Regions from separate parts of the Streptomyces sp. NPDC002054 genome, predicted to be linked through region 1. Evidence: riboswitches for the same ligand, from Rfam matches in the RefSeq annotation. Region 1 holds a riboswitch; the other holds the start of a gene.
What was found. A riboswitch is a leader RNA that binds a small molecule or an ion and turns the genes downstream of it on or off. The one in region 1 is predicted to bind S-adenosylmethionine.
Positions count from the first base shown of each region.

Region 2: another riboswitch for S-adenosylmethionine. It lies ahead of ABT123_RS09315 (aminotransferase class V-fold PLP-dependent enzyme); the one in region 1 lies ahead of thrC (threonine synthase).

Region 1 covers NZ_JBEOXT010000032.1:88,296-94,231, reverse strand. The annotation lists gene groL (chaperonin GroEL) at 1-1,509, opposite strand, end outside; gene ABT123_RS27070 (cold-shock protein) at 1,812-2,015, opposite strand; gene ABT123_RS27065 (MoaD/ThiS family protein) at 2,413-2,691, opposite strand; gene thrC (threonine synthase) at 2,736-4,034, opposite strand; SAM riboswitch class I at 4,028-4,184, opposite strand; gene ABT123_RS27055 (glucosyl-3-phosphoglycerate synthase) at 4,360-5,310, shown strand; gene ABT123_RS27050 (alpha,alpha-trehalose-phosphate synthase (UDP-forming)) at 5,414-5,936, shown strand, end outside.
Region 2 covers NZ_JBEOXT010000008.1:13,010-18,945, reverse strand. The annotation lists gene ABT123_RS09335 (NYN domain-containing protein) at 1-1,056, opposite strand, end outside; gene ABT123_RS09330 (hypothetical protein) at 1,098-1,337, opposite strand; gene ABT123_RS09325 (rhomboid family intramembrane serine protease) at 1,468-2,190, shown strand; gene ABT123_RS09320 (Lrp/AsnC family transcriptional regulator) at 2,187-2,468, shown strand; gene ABT123_RS09315 (aminotransferase class V-fold PLP-dependent enzyme) at 2,544-3,917, opposite strand; SAM riboswitch class IV at 4,094-4,210, opposite strand; gene trpD (anthranilate phosphoribosyltransferase) at 4,294-5,358, opposite strand; gene qcrB (cytochrome bc1 complex cytochrome b subunit) at 5,494-5,936, opposite strand, start outside.

The sequences.
Region 1 (5,936 bases):
CAGGGCAGAGCGGGTCACCTTCGCCGGGTCGATGATGCCCTCGGCGATGAGGTCGACGTACTCGTTGGTCGCGGCGTTCAGGCCGTGGCCGACGGGCAGGTTGCGGACCTTCTCCGCGACGACGCCACCCTCGAGGCCGGCGTTGATCGCGATCTGCTTCAGCGGGGCCTCGAGGGCCAGCTTCACGATGTTGGCACCCGTGGCCTCGTCACCCGTGAGGTCCGCCTCGAGCTTCTCGAAGACCGAGGAGGCCTGCAGCAGGGCCACGCCACCGCCGGCGACGATGCCCTCCTCGACGGCCGCCTTCGCGTTGCGAACGGCGTCCTCGATGCGGTGCTTGCGCTCCTTGAGCTCGACCTCGGTCGCGGCACCGGCCTTGATGACCGCAACACCGCCGGCGAGCTTCGCCAGGCGCTCCTGCAGCTTCTCGCGGTCGTAGTCGCTGTCCGAGTTGTCGATCTCGGCGCGGATCTGGTTCACACGACCGGCAACCTGGTCGCTGTCACCGGCACCGTCGACGATGGTGGTCTCGTCCTTGGTGATGACGACCTTGCGGGCGCGGCCCAGCAGGTCCAGGCCCGCGTTCTCGAGCTTGAGGCCGACCTCCTCGGAGATGACCGTGCCACCGGTGAGGATGGCGATGTCGCCCAGCATGGCCTTGCGGCGGTCGCCGAAGCCCGGAGCCTTGACCGCGACGGACTTGAAGGTGCCGCGGATCTTGTTGACGACCAGGGTCGACAGGGCCTCGCCCTCGACGTCCTCGGCGATGATCAGCAGCGGCTTGCCGGACTGCATGACCTTCTCCAGCAGCGGAAGGAGGTCCTTCACGTTGCTGACCTTGGAGTTGACGATCAGGATGTACGGGTCGTCGAGCGACGCCTCCATACGCTCCATGTCGGTGGCGAAGTACGCCGAGATGTAGCCCTTGTCGAAGCGCATGCCCTCGGTGAGCTCAAGCTCCAGACCGAAGGTCTGGGACTCCTCGACGGTGATGACGCCTTCCTTGCCGACCTTGTCCATCGCCTCGGCGATGAGCTCGCCGATCTGGGTGTCGGCGGCGGAGATGGAGGCCGTGGAAGCGATCTGCTCCTTGGTCTCGACATCCTTCGCCTGCTCCAGCAGGGCGCCGGAGACGGCCTCGACGGCCTTCTCGATGCCGCGCTTGAGGGCCATCGGGTTGGCACCGGCCGCCACGTTGCGCAGGCCCTCGCGGACCAGCGCCTGGGCGAGGACGGTCGCGGTGGTCGTACCGTCACCGGCGACGTCGTCCGTCTTCTTGGCGACTTCCTTGACCAGCTCGGCGCCGATCTTCTCGTACGGGTCCTCGAGCTCGATCTCCTTGGCGATGGAAACACCATCGTTGGTGATCGTGGGCGCGCCCCACTTCTTCTCGAGGACGACGTTGCGACCCTTGGGGCCAAGGGTGACCTTGACGGCGTCGGCGAGCTGGTTCATGCCGCGCTCGAGACCGCGCCGGGCCTCCTCGTCGAACGCGATGATCTTGGCCATGTGAAGTGGTCCTCCCGGACGGGGTGGATTGCTCCGGACCGCGCTGGCGCCCGCGACGGACGGCCTGCGTGCCAGACGGTTCCTTCCCGTCGGACACTGCGGGCCTCACCGACCCGGTCCTCGTCTATGTAGCACTCTCACCGGGAGAGTGCTAACGCCAATGATTAGCACTCGACCCCCGCGAGTGCAAGCGGTCTCAACGCGAGAGGGGCCCGCATCCCTGTCCGGAATGTGGGCCCCTCGCGTGTACGCGTGCGTACGTGTCGCGCGTACGTGTGACGTGTCGGTGGTCGACGTCCTGGTCAGACTGCGAGCTTGACCATGTCCGCCTGCGGACCCTTCTGGCCCTGCGAGATCTCGAACTCGACCCGCTGACCCTCTTCAAGGGTGCGGTACCCGTCCATCTGGATGGCGCTGTAGTGGACGAACACATCCGCACCACCGTCGACCGCGATGAAGCCGTAGCCCTTCTCCGCGTTGAACCACTTGACGGTGCCCTGAGCCATGCCTAACTCCCCTATTACTGGCCCTTGCGCAGGACCGCACTTCGCGGTCCCGGGTCAGAACTTGCGTCGGAACGCGTCGACCGCGGCTGAATGTATCTGGACCGACGCTGTCTGCAACAGGTCATTCCGACGAGAAATCTGGACATGCGAATAACTCTCAATAGAGTGAAAAGTCGCCTTATCCCAGGGCAAGTTGGACCTGACGAAGCACGTCAAAGCCTCATATCGCACACGCACATTGGCCCGATGTCGACCATGGAGAAGCCCGCTCATATGCGGCGGGCAAGAACAGCGGAGGGGACTTCCCCAACCCTACCGCGCCCAATCAAGCAGAATTGCCCCCTCCGCTTTAGCGGAAGGGGCAATTCAGGGTTTGCGCGTGTCAGCTACCGACGGGTCAGCAGCCGCCTGCGACGGCCGGGATGATCGAGACGCCGGCGCCGTCCGGGGTCGCCGCCTGCAGCCCGCCCTCGAAGCGCACGTCGTCGTCGTTGACGTACACGTTCACGAAGCGGCGCAGCTTGCCCTGGTCGTCCAGGACGCGCGCGGCGATGCCCGGGTGGTTCTTCTCCAGGGACTCGATGACCTCGGCGAGGGTCGTGCCCTCGGCCTTCACCTCGGCCTGGCCGCCGGTGTAGGTGCGCAGGATGGTGGGGATGCGGACGTTGACGCTCATGGCGCTACTGCCTTTCCGGTGTGCAGGGGGGGAGGGTCGGGCCGTCAGACCAGGCCGGCGGCGCGGAACGCGTCCAGGCTCGGCCGGATGGTGGCGGTCTGCCCGCTGTCCGCGGCCACCGCCTCCAGGGTCTTGAGGCCGTCGCCGGTGTTCAGGACCACTGTGGTCAGCGCGGGGTCGAGCTGCCCATTCTCGAGGAGCTTCTTCGTCACTCCGACGGTCACGCCGCCCGCCGTCTCGGCGAAGATGCCCTCGGTCTGCGCGAGCAGCTTGATGGCGTCCACGACCTGCTCGTCGTTGACGTCCTCGACGAAGCCGCCGGTCCGGCGGGCGATGTCCAGCACGTACGGGCCGTCGGCCGGGTTGCCGATCGCCAGGGACTTGGCGATGGTGTTCGGCTTCTGCGGGCGGACCACCTCGTGGCCGGCCTTGAAGGCGGTGGACACCGGGGAGCAGCCCTCGGCCTGGGCGCCGAAGATCTTGTACTGCTTGTCCTCGACCAGGCCCAGCTTGATGAGCTCCTGCAGACCCTTGTCGATCTTCGTCAGCTGCGAGCCGGAGGCGATCGGGATCACGATCTGGTCGGGCAGCTGCCAGCCGAGCTGCTCGCAGATCTCGTACGCCAGGGTCTTGGAGCCCTCGCCGTAGTACGGGCGCAGGTTGACGTTGACGAAGCCCCAGCCCTCGCCCAGCGGGTCGCCGATGAGCTCGGAGCAGAAGCGGTTGACGTCGTCGTAGTTGCCCTCGATGCCGACCAGGTCGCCGCCGTAGACACCGGCCATGACGACCTTGCCCTGCTCCAGGTCGTGCGGGATGAACACGCAGGACCGGAAGCCGGCGCGGGCGGCGGCGGCGCCGACGGCGCCGGCCAGGTTGCCGGTGGAGGAGCAGGACAGGGTGGTGAAACCGAAGGCGCGGGCGGCCTCGACGGCGATCGCGACGACGCGGTCCTTGAAGGAGTGCGTCGGGTTGCCGGAGTCGTCCTTGACGTAGAGCTTGCCGGTCACCCCGAGCTCCTTGGCCAGGTTCTCGGCGTCCACGAGCTTGGTGAAGCCCGGGTTCAGGCTCGGCTTGGCGGCGACGTCGGCCGGGACGGGCAGCAGCGGGGCGTAGCGCCAGATGTTGTTGGGGCCGGCCTCGATGGCGGCGCGCAGGGCTTCCGGGTCGCCGGTGGGCAGGTCGTACGCGACTTCCAGCGGACCGAAGCACTCGGCACAGGCGAAAATGGGACCGAGGTCGAAGCGGGTGCCGCACTCACGACAGGAGAGCGCGACGGCAGGTCCGAGATCGACAGAGGTGGCGACAGTCTGTGCAGCCATGGTGGCGAGGCCCTTTCTCCTCATCTTCCTCGTGGCGCACTTCGCCACGAGACGGATTTGGCACCTTCCCTAGCCGGGGGACCTCGCTGACGCTGACGCGTGCCATCGCGAGAACCGACTGGAGGGTTGCCGGGGCTTCAACGGGCCGTATCCCTCTGCCCCTCTGGATGAGCGGTATGGCTCCGGGCCGCGCGCTGTATGGCGCACCCGGGCATTTGTCGGCGAGCACCCCCGGCATGCGAGGGTCCTGCGCGTTGTTCAAGACTGTAACTGACGGATCGGGCCGATGAGACAGCTGTCCGAACCGCGAGATGGATCACAAACCGGACGGATTCAGGGAGTGCCGCAGGTGCTGGAAGAGGTGGAACGCTGGCTGGGCCGGCGGTCCTGGACAGCCGCCGACAGGCCGCTCGACCAGCTGCTTTCCGCGAAACGGGCGGCTGGGACGACGGTCAGCGTCGTGCTTCCGGCGCTCGACGAGGAGGCGACGGTCGGCGCGATCGTCGAGACGGTCCGGCGGGATCTGGTAGAGGGGCTTCCGCATCCTCTTGTTGACGAGGTTGTAGTAATCGATTCCGGTTCCACGGACCGGACCGCCGAGGTCGCCGCCAAGGCCGGCGCCCGGGTGGTGCACCGGGACGAGATACTCCCCCGCATCCCGGCGGTGCCCGGAAAGGGCGAGGTGCTGTGGCGCTCGCTGATGGTCACCACCGGGGACATCGTCTGCTTCGTCGACGCCGACCTGCGCGACTTCTCGGCCGCCTTCGTCTCGGGGATCGTCGGCCCGCTGCTGACCGACCCGGAGATCCACTTCGTCAAGGCCATGTACGACCGCCCGCTCGGGGACGCCCCCGGCCAGGGCGGCCGGGTCACCGAACTGGTCGCCCGCCCGCTGCTCAACCTGCACTGGCCCCAGCTGGCCGGCTTCGTCCAGCCGCTGGGCGGCGAGTACGCCGTACGCCGCTCCCTGCTGGAACGTCTCCCCTTCCCGGTCGGCTACGGCGTGGAGCTGGGCCTGCTGGTCGACGCCCTGCACACGGTCGGCCTGGATGCCCTGGCCCAGGTCGACGTCGGGGTCCGGCTGCACCGCCACCAGGACGGCCGGGCCCTGGGCCGGATGGCCGCCGCCATCTACCGCACCGCGCAGGTCCGGCTCTCCCGGGGGCACCTGGTCCGGCCGCTCCTGACCCAGTTCGAGCGCGGCCCGGACGGATTCGTCCCGCACACCTATCCGGTGGACACGGAGGAACGGCCGCCGATGCGCGAGATCGAGGAGTACGCGGTCCGGCGCGTGGCGTGACCCCTCCGGCGTGACCCCTGCCGCGTGACCTCCGCCGCGTGACCTCCGCCGCAGCCGGGGGAACGGACGTTTGAGCGGGGGCGGGCCGGGCTAGGTTGGCCGCATGGCTTCCCAGGTACTCGTCGCAGCGAACCGTGGCCCGCTCTCGTACGCGCTGGCCGCCGACGGCACACTCGACACCCGGCGCGGCGGGGGCGGTCTGGTCTCCGGCCTCTCCGCGGCCCTCGCGGAGCAGCCGGGGGCCCTGTGGATCTGCGCGGCCCTGTCGGAGGGCGACCGCGAGGCGGTCCGCCGGGGCGTCGCCGAGCCGGGCGTGCGGATGCTGGACATCGACCCGGCGGTCTACGACGACGCGTACAACGGCATCTCGAACTCGGTGCTCTGGTTCACCCACCACGGCCTGTACAACATCCCGCGCGAGCCGGTCTTCGACACGGAGTTCCGGCGCTGCTGGGATTCGTACCGGACGTACAACCGGGCCTTCGCCGAGGCGCTGGCGGCCGAGGCCGCCGAGGGGGCGGCGGTCCTGATCCAGGACTACCACCTGTCCCTCGCCCCGGGCATGCTCCGGGACCTCCGCCCGGACCTGCGGATCGCCCACTTCACGCACACCCCGTGGGCGACGT
Region 2 (5,936 bases), on a different contig from region 1:
CTGCTTCTCCAGCGGCATCGTCGGATAGCCGGTCTTGGTCACGTTGTAGCCGTCCACCACCAGATGCGCCTGAGGGAGCGCCAGCAACTGGTCCAGCAGCGCCGGATCGGTCTCCGACAGGGCCCGCGCCGCAATGTCCTTCGGGGTCATCCGGCCCGGCTCCACCGCATCGACCGTATCGGCCGGGCGGGTCGACACCGGCGGCAGCGCCAGCTCCCGGCGCAGCCCCTGGGCCGCGTCCAGCACGGTGTCCAGCAACAGCCGCAGCCGCATGTCCTCCACACTGCGGCCCTCCCGGGTGGCCCGCCGGGAGGCCTCCAGGGCCGCCTCGGTCTCCCCCAGGCGCGACTTGAGCCGCCGGCTCTCGCTCTCCGCGGCGGCCACCTGGGCCGCCGCCTCGCTGCGGATGCCCTCGATCTCGGATGCGGTCTTGCGCAGCGCGGCCTCGCCGCGCTTCACATCGCTGAGTGCACTGCGGAGCTTTCGCTGAAGCGATTCGGCTTCCTTGCGGGCGGTGTCCAGCTCGATGCGCAGCTGTTCCCCGCCGGTACGCTGCGCCTCCCGGGCGGCGGCCAGCTCCTCGCGCAGCCGCTCCAGCTCGCGCCGGCTCTCCTCGCCGACCCGTTCGGCGTCGACGCGCTGCGCCTCCTCACCGGCGGCGGCCACCAGCTTCACCCAGCCGACCGGGCGCAGTACGTACGCGGCAGCCGCCACGTCCAGCGGGTCGGCGGCGGCCGGCGGAGCACCCGCGTCGAGGGCGCCGGCCAGTTCCGGCTGCGCCTCGCGGACCTTCTCGGCGACCCGGCCGCGGAACACCGCGTCCGACTCGACGGCCGCGGCCATGGCGTTGCCGGCGAACTTGGCACGGCGGGTGGGGGTGAACCGGGCGTACTGGCGCAGCTGCGCGGGCAGGTCGGCGACCGTCAGGCCGCCGAAGGCGTCCGAGACGAGCGCAACGACCCGGCGCCGCACGCCTTCCGGCAGCGGGCGGTCGAGGACCTCCGCGGCGTCGCCGGCCGCACCGGCCGGCTCAGCGCCGCTCGCTGGCTCCACAATCCGTCACCTCTACCGTTCCTACTGTTCGGCCCCCGGCTCCCTCAGGAGTCCGAGCCCGGCCTGTCCACGAGTTCGATCTGGTCCACCGCGTTGCACCAGCGGCAGCGGACCGATTCGATGGTCTCATTGACCACCTCGCGCTCCTCGACCTTGGGCTCACCGGCCAGGTCGAGATGGACGTACTCCACGACTTTCGAGGAGCGGGTGACGTCGAATCGGGTGAGGTTGCCGCACAGGGTGCAGCGCCACCGGGTGGTGGCGGTCGGCAGGGGAACCGTCATCGGGCCGTCTCTCTCCTTCGTCGCTCATTCAAGTAAACCGCCTTGCGGGCGGCAGCACGTAACCCTACGGCCCGCCCGGCATCGGCGGGGCATGCGATCGGTATCCGTCCGGTTACGCCATGCTCTTGGCATGATCGTAAGGTGGCGGACCGTGCGCGAGGCCGCCCGGGGCCCGGTGGTCACGTACGCGCTCATCGCAGGCTGCGGCGTGGTCTTCCTGCTCGGCCCGGCCTCCGGCATAAATCCCGGCTACGGGACGGGCGAGGCCCTGGAGGCGGCCGGGACGGCGTATTTCCGGCGCTGGGGCGTGGTCCCCGCCGAGCTGTTCACCGGCACCGGGCGGGAGCTGCTGACCCCGCTGACGGCGCTCTTCATCCACGGCAGCTGGCTGCACCTGCTGGGGAACATGCTGTTCCTCTACGTCTTCGGCGCGATGACGGAGGAACGGATGGGCCGGGCGGAGTTCCTGCTCTTCTCCCTCTGTACGGGCTACCTGTCGCTGGTGGCGTACGCGGCGGCCAACGCGGCCACGACGGAGACCCTGGTGGGGGCGTCCGGGGCGATCTCGGCGGTGCTGGGCGCCTTCCTCTGCCTGTTCCCGCGCGCCCGGGTGACCAGCCTGTTCCCGTTCCTGTTCTTCCTGCCGCTGCGCTTCCCGGCCTGGATGGTGCTGCTGTTCTGGTTCGCCCTCCAGTGGTTCGCGGCGCACCGCGCGGGCAGCGGGCCGGGCGTCGCCTACCTGGCCCACCTGGTCGGGTTCTCGATGGGGTTCCTGTACGCCTGGGTGCGGTACCGGCATATGGATAGAGTGAGGCGACCAGCGACGGCCACCGAGGGAGACAGCCAGCCGTGATCACCGCGATCGTGCTCATCAAGACCAGCGTGGACCGCATTCCCGAGATCGCCGAGTCGATCGCCCGGCTGGAGAACGTCAGCGAGGTCTACTCGGTGACCGGTACCTACGACCTGATCGCCCTGGTCCGGGTGGCCCGCCACGACGACCTGGCGGACATCATCCCCGGCAGCATCAGCAAGATCCAGGGCGTCGAGGCGACGGACACGCACGTCGCGTTCCGCACCTACTCGCAGCACGACCTGGAAGCGGCCTTCGCGATCGGCCTCGACGCGTAACGCTGCGCTCCGCCCGAACCCCCGGCCCCGCTCCCCAGGAGCGGGGCCGCGCGTTCAGGGCGACTCGGGGGCGCGTCAGGAAACCGGCACGCAGCGGCCTTCTTCCGTGCGGTACTGCCACTTGGCGCCGGCGGTGACCAGTTCGCGGACCGCGGCCACGAAGCGTTCCACGTGCTCGTCCGGGGTGCCCGCGCCGAAGCTGACGCGGATCGCGTTCAGGGAGCGTTCGCCCGGGGCGGCCTCCGGGGCGCCGCATTCGCCCGGCTCCTGCGGCTCGCTGCCGAGCAGGGTGCGGACCAGCGGGTGGGCGCAGAACAGGCCGTCGCGGACGCCGATGCCGTACTCGGCCGAGAGCGCCGCCGCGAAGTGCGAGCTGTTCCAGCCCTCCACCACGAAGGAGATGACGCCCACCCGCGGCGCGTCGTCCCCGAAGAGGGAGAGGACCCGGACCTCGGGGACCTCCGCCAGACCTGCCCGGACCGTGGCGATGAGCTGCTGCTCGCGGGCGACCAGGCGCTCGAAGCCGGCCTCGTTGAGGGCCCGGCAGGCCGAGGCGATGGAGTAGACGCCGATCACGTTCGGGGAACCGGCCTCGTGGCGGGCGGCCGTGGTGTGCCAGTCGACGTCCACCCCGCCGTCCTCGCGCCGGGCCACCCGGCGGGAGGCGCCGCCGCCCGCCAGGTACGGGTCGGCCTCCTGCAGCCAGTCCGCGCGGCCGGCCAGCACGCCCGAGCCGAACGGCGCGTACAGCTTGTGGCCGGAGAAGGCGACCCAGTCCACGTCCAGCTCCTGCACGGACACCGGGTGGTGCGGGGCCAGTTGGGCGGCGTCCAGGACGATGCGGGCGCCGTGCGCGTGCGCGGCGGCGGCCAGCTCCTTCACCGGCCACAGCTCCCCGGTGACGTTGGAAGCACCGGTGACGCACACCAGGGCGGGCCCGTAGGGCTCCCGCTCGGCAAGCGCCCGCTCCAGGGTGGCGACGGCCTGGCCGGGGGTGCGCGGGGCGTTGAGGTAGGTGACCCGGGCGTCGCGCCACGGGAGCAGCGAGGCGTGGTGCTCGGTCTCGAAGACGAAGACCTGGCAGTCGGCCGGGAGGGCGGCGGCCAGCAGGTTCAGCGAGTCGGTGGTGGACCGGGTGAAGATCACCTGATCGGCGGGCCGGCAGTCCAGGAACTCGGCGACGGTGACCCGGCTCTGCTCGAAGAGGTCGGTGGACAGCTGGGAGAGGTAGCCGGCTCCGCGGTGCACGCTGCCGTAGTACGGGGCGTACGCGGCGACGTCGTCCCAGACCCGCTGCAGGGCCGGGGCGCTGGCCGCGTAGTCGAGGGCGGCGTAGCCGACCTCGCCGCCGGTGACGAGCGGGACGGTGACATCCCGGCCGAGCACCGGCAGCGGCTCGGAAACGGTCGTGGCGGTGGCAGCGATGGCGGTGTTCAGGGTCGCGGACATGGCGATATCTCCCGGGCAGGCAGGGGTGAATGGCTTCGATGGCCCGTCGCCGGATACACGGGTGCCGTGCGCTGCGCGGCGGAACGGGTGGGTGAAGAAAGGGGCGCTACGCGCCTATCGCATTCGCTTGCTCACGGAAAAAACTCCTCGAGAGACCAGGACCCCTGGTGTCGAGGGATCCGCGCTTGCCGTAGACCTCGCTGCCTACGGCCTGGTCATCACCCGGGGCACCCCGCCACGGAAGGAGGGTTGCCGGACAGCAAGCCGGGGCCAAAACGCTGTCACTCGTGACCTGCCCAGCATCCTGCCACAAGATCCGCCGGACGCAAGACCCCGGTCCAGGATGCGGACCGGGGCCCGGCGTGCGGCTGCCCCGTCAGGCGTTGCTGGCGGCCACCCAGCGCTCCAGGGCCGCTCGGGCCGCGCCGGAGTCGATGGACTCGGCGGCCCGGGCGATGCCGGCCGCCAGCTGCTCCTCCAGGGTGCCGGTGGAGGGGTCGAGCGCGACCAGCGCCGTCGCCGAGTTCAGCAGCACCGCGTCCCGGACCGGGCCGGTCTCGCCGGCCAGCAGCCGGCGGGCGACGTCCGCGTTGTACGAGGCGTCGGCGCCGCGGAGCTCGGAGACGTCGACCAGCGGGATGCCGACGTCCCGGGGGTCGAAGGCCTGCTCGTGGACCCGGCCGTCCCGGACCCACCAGACCCGGGAAGTGGCCGTGGTGGTCAGCTCGTCCAGGCCGTCGTCCCCGCGGAAGACCAGCGCCGAGGAGCCGCGCTCGGCGAGGACACCCGCCACGATGGGGGCCATCCGGGCGTCGGCGACACCGGTCGCCTGGGCGCGGACCTTGGCCGGGTTGGTCAGCGGGCCCAGGAAGTTGAAGGTGGTGCGGATGCCCAGCTCCTTGCGGGCGGCGGCGACATGCCGCAGCGCCGGGTGGAACTTGACCGCGAAGCAGAAGGTGATGCCGGCCTGCTCGGCGACCTCCGCCACCCGTGCGGGGGTCAGGTCCAGGTTGACGCCGAGCTTCTCCAGCACGTCGGAGGCACCGCTCGCGGAGGACGCCGCCCGGTTGCCGTGCTTGACCACCTTGGCGCCCGTACCGGCCACCACGATCGAGGACATGGTGGAGATGTTGACGGTCTTCGCACCGTCTCCGCCGGTGCCGACGATGTCCACGGTGCGGCCCGGGACCTCGATCAGGTTGGCGTGCGCGTACATGGCGCGGACCAGGCCGTTGATCTCCGCCACCGTCTCGCCCTTGGCCCGCAGGGCCACCGCGAAGCCGGCGATCTGGGCGTCGGTCGCCTCCCCGCGCATGATCCGGTCCATGGCCCAGGCCGTGTCGTCGGCGGACAGGTCGGTGCCGGTGAGGAGGGCGTCGAGGACGGACGGCCAGGACCTGTCCGCCACGCTGCCGCCGCCTGCCGGGGTCACAACGTTCATGGTCCTCGCTCCTGGGTCCACAGTCCGATTGATGAGAGCTCAAGCCTAGCCAGCTGCGGAGGACGGCAAAGAGCCCCGTCCAGACCCTGGACGGGGCTCTTGCCGTGGCGATCAGTTTTCAGCCGGAATCAGGCTTCAGTGGTGGCCGTGGCCGCTCTGAATCTCCTTGTATTCCTCGACAGAGGGCTTCTCGATCTGCGTTCCCTCGCCGTAGAAGCCCTTGCTCAGCTTAGAGCGAAGCTTCTCGGTAAGTGTCACCTTGCGCTCCACACCGTTCTCGTCGACCGTCGGGCCGATCTCGGCCGGCTTGTACTGCTCGTGCTGGGTCAGCGTGTGCAGCTGGGCCTGCGAGAGCGGCTCGTGGACCTCGACGAACTCACCGTGCGGCAGGCGCTTGATGATGCCGGTCTCGCGACCGTGCAGCACCTTGTCCCGGTCCCGGCGCTGCAGGCCGAGGCAGATCCGCTTGGTGATCACGAAGGCGACGACCGGGCCGAGGAAGAAGCCGATCCGGGCGAACCAGGTGATGCCGTTGATCGAGAGGTGGAAGAACTGCGCGAACATGTCGTTTCCACCGG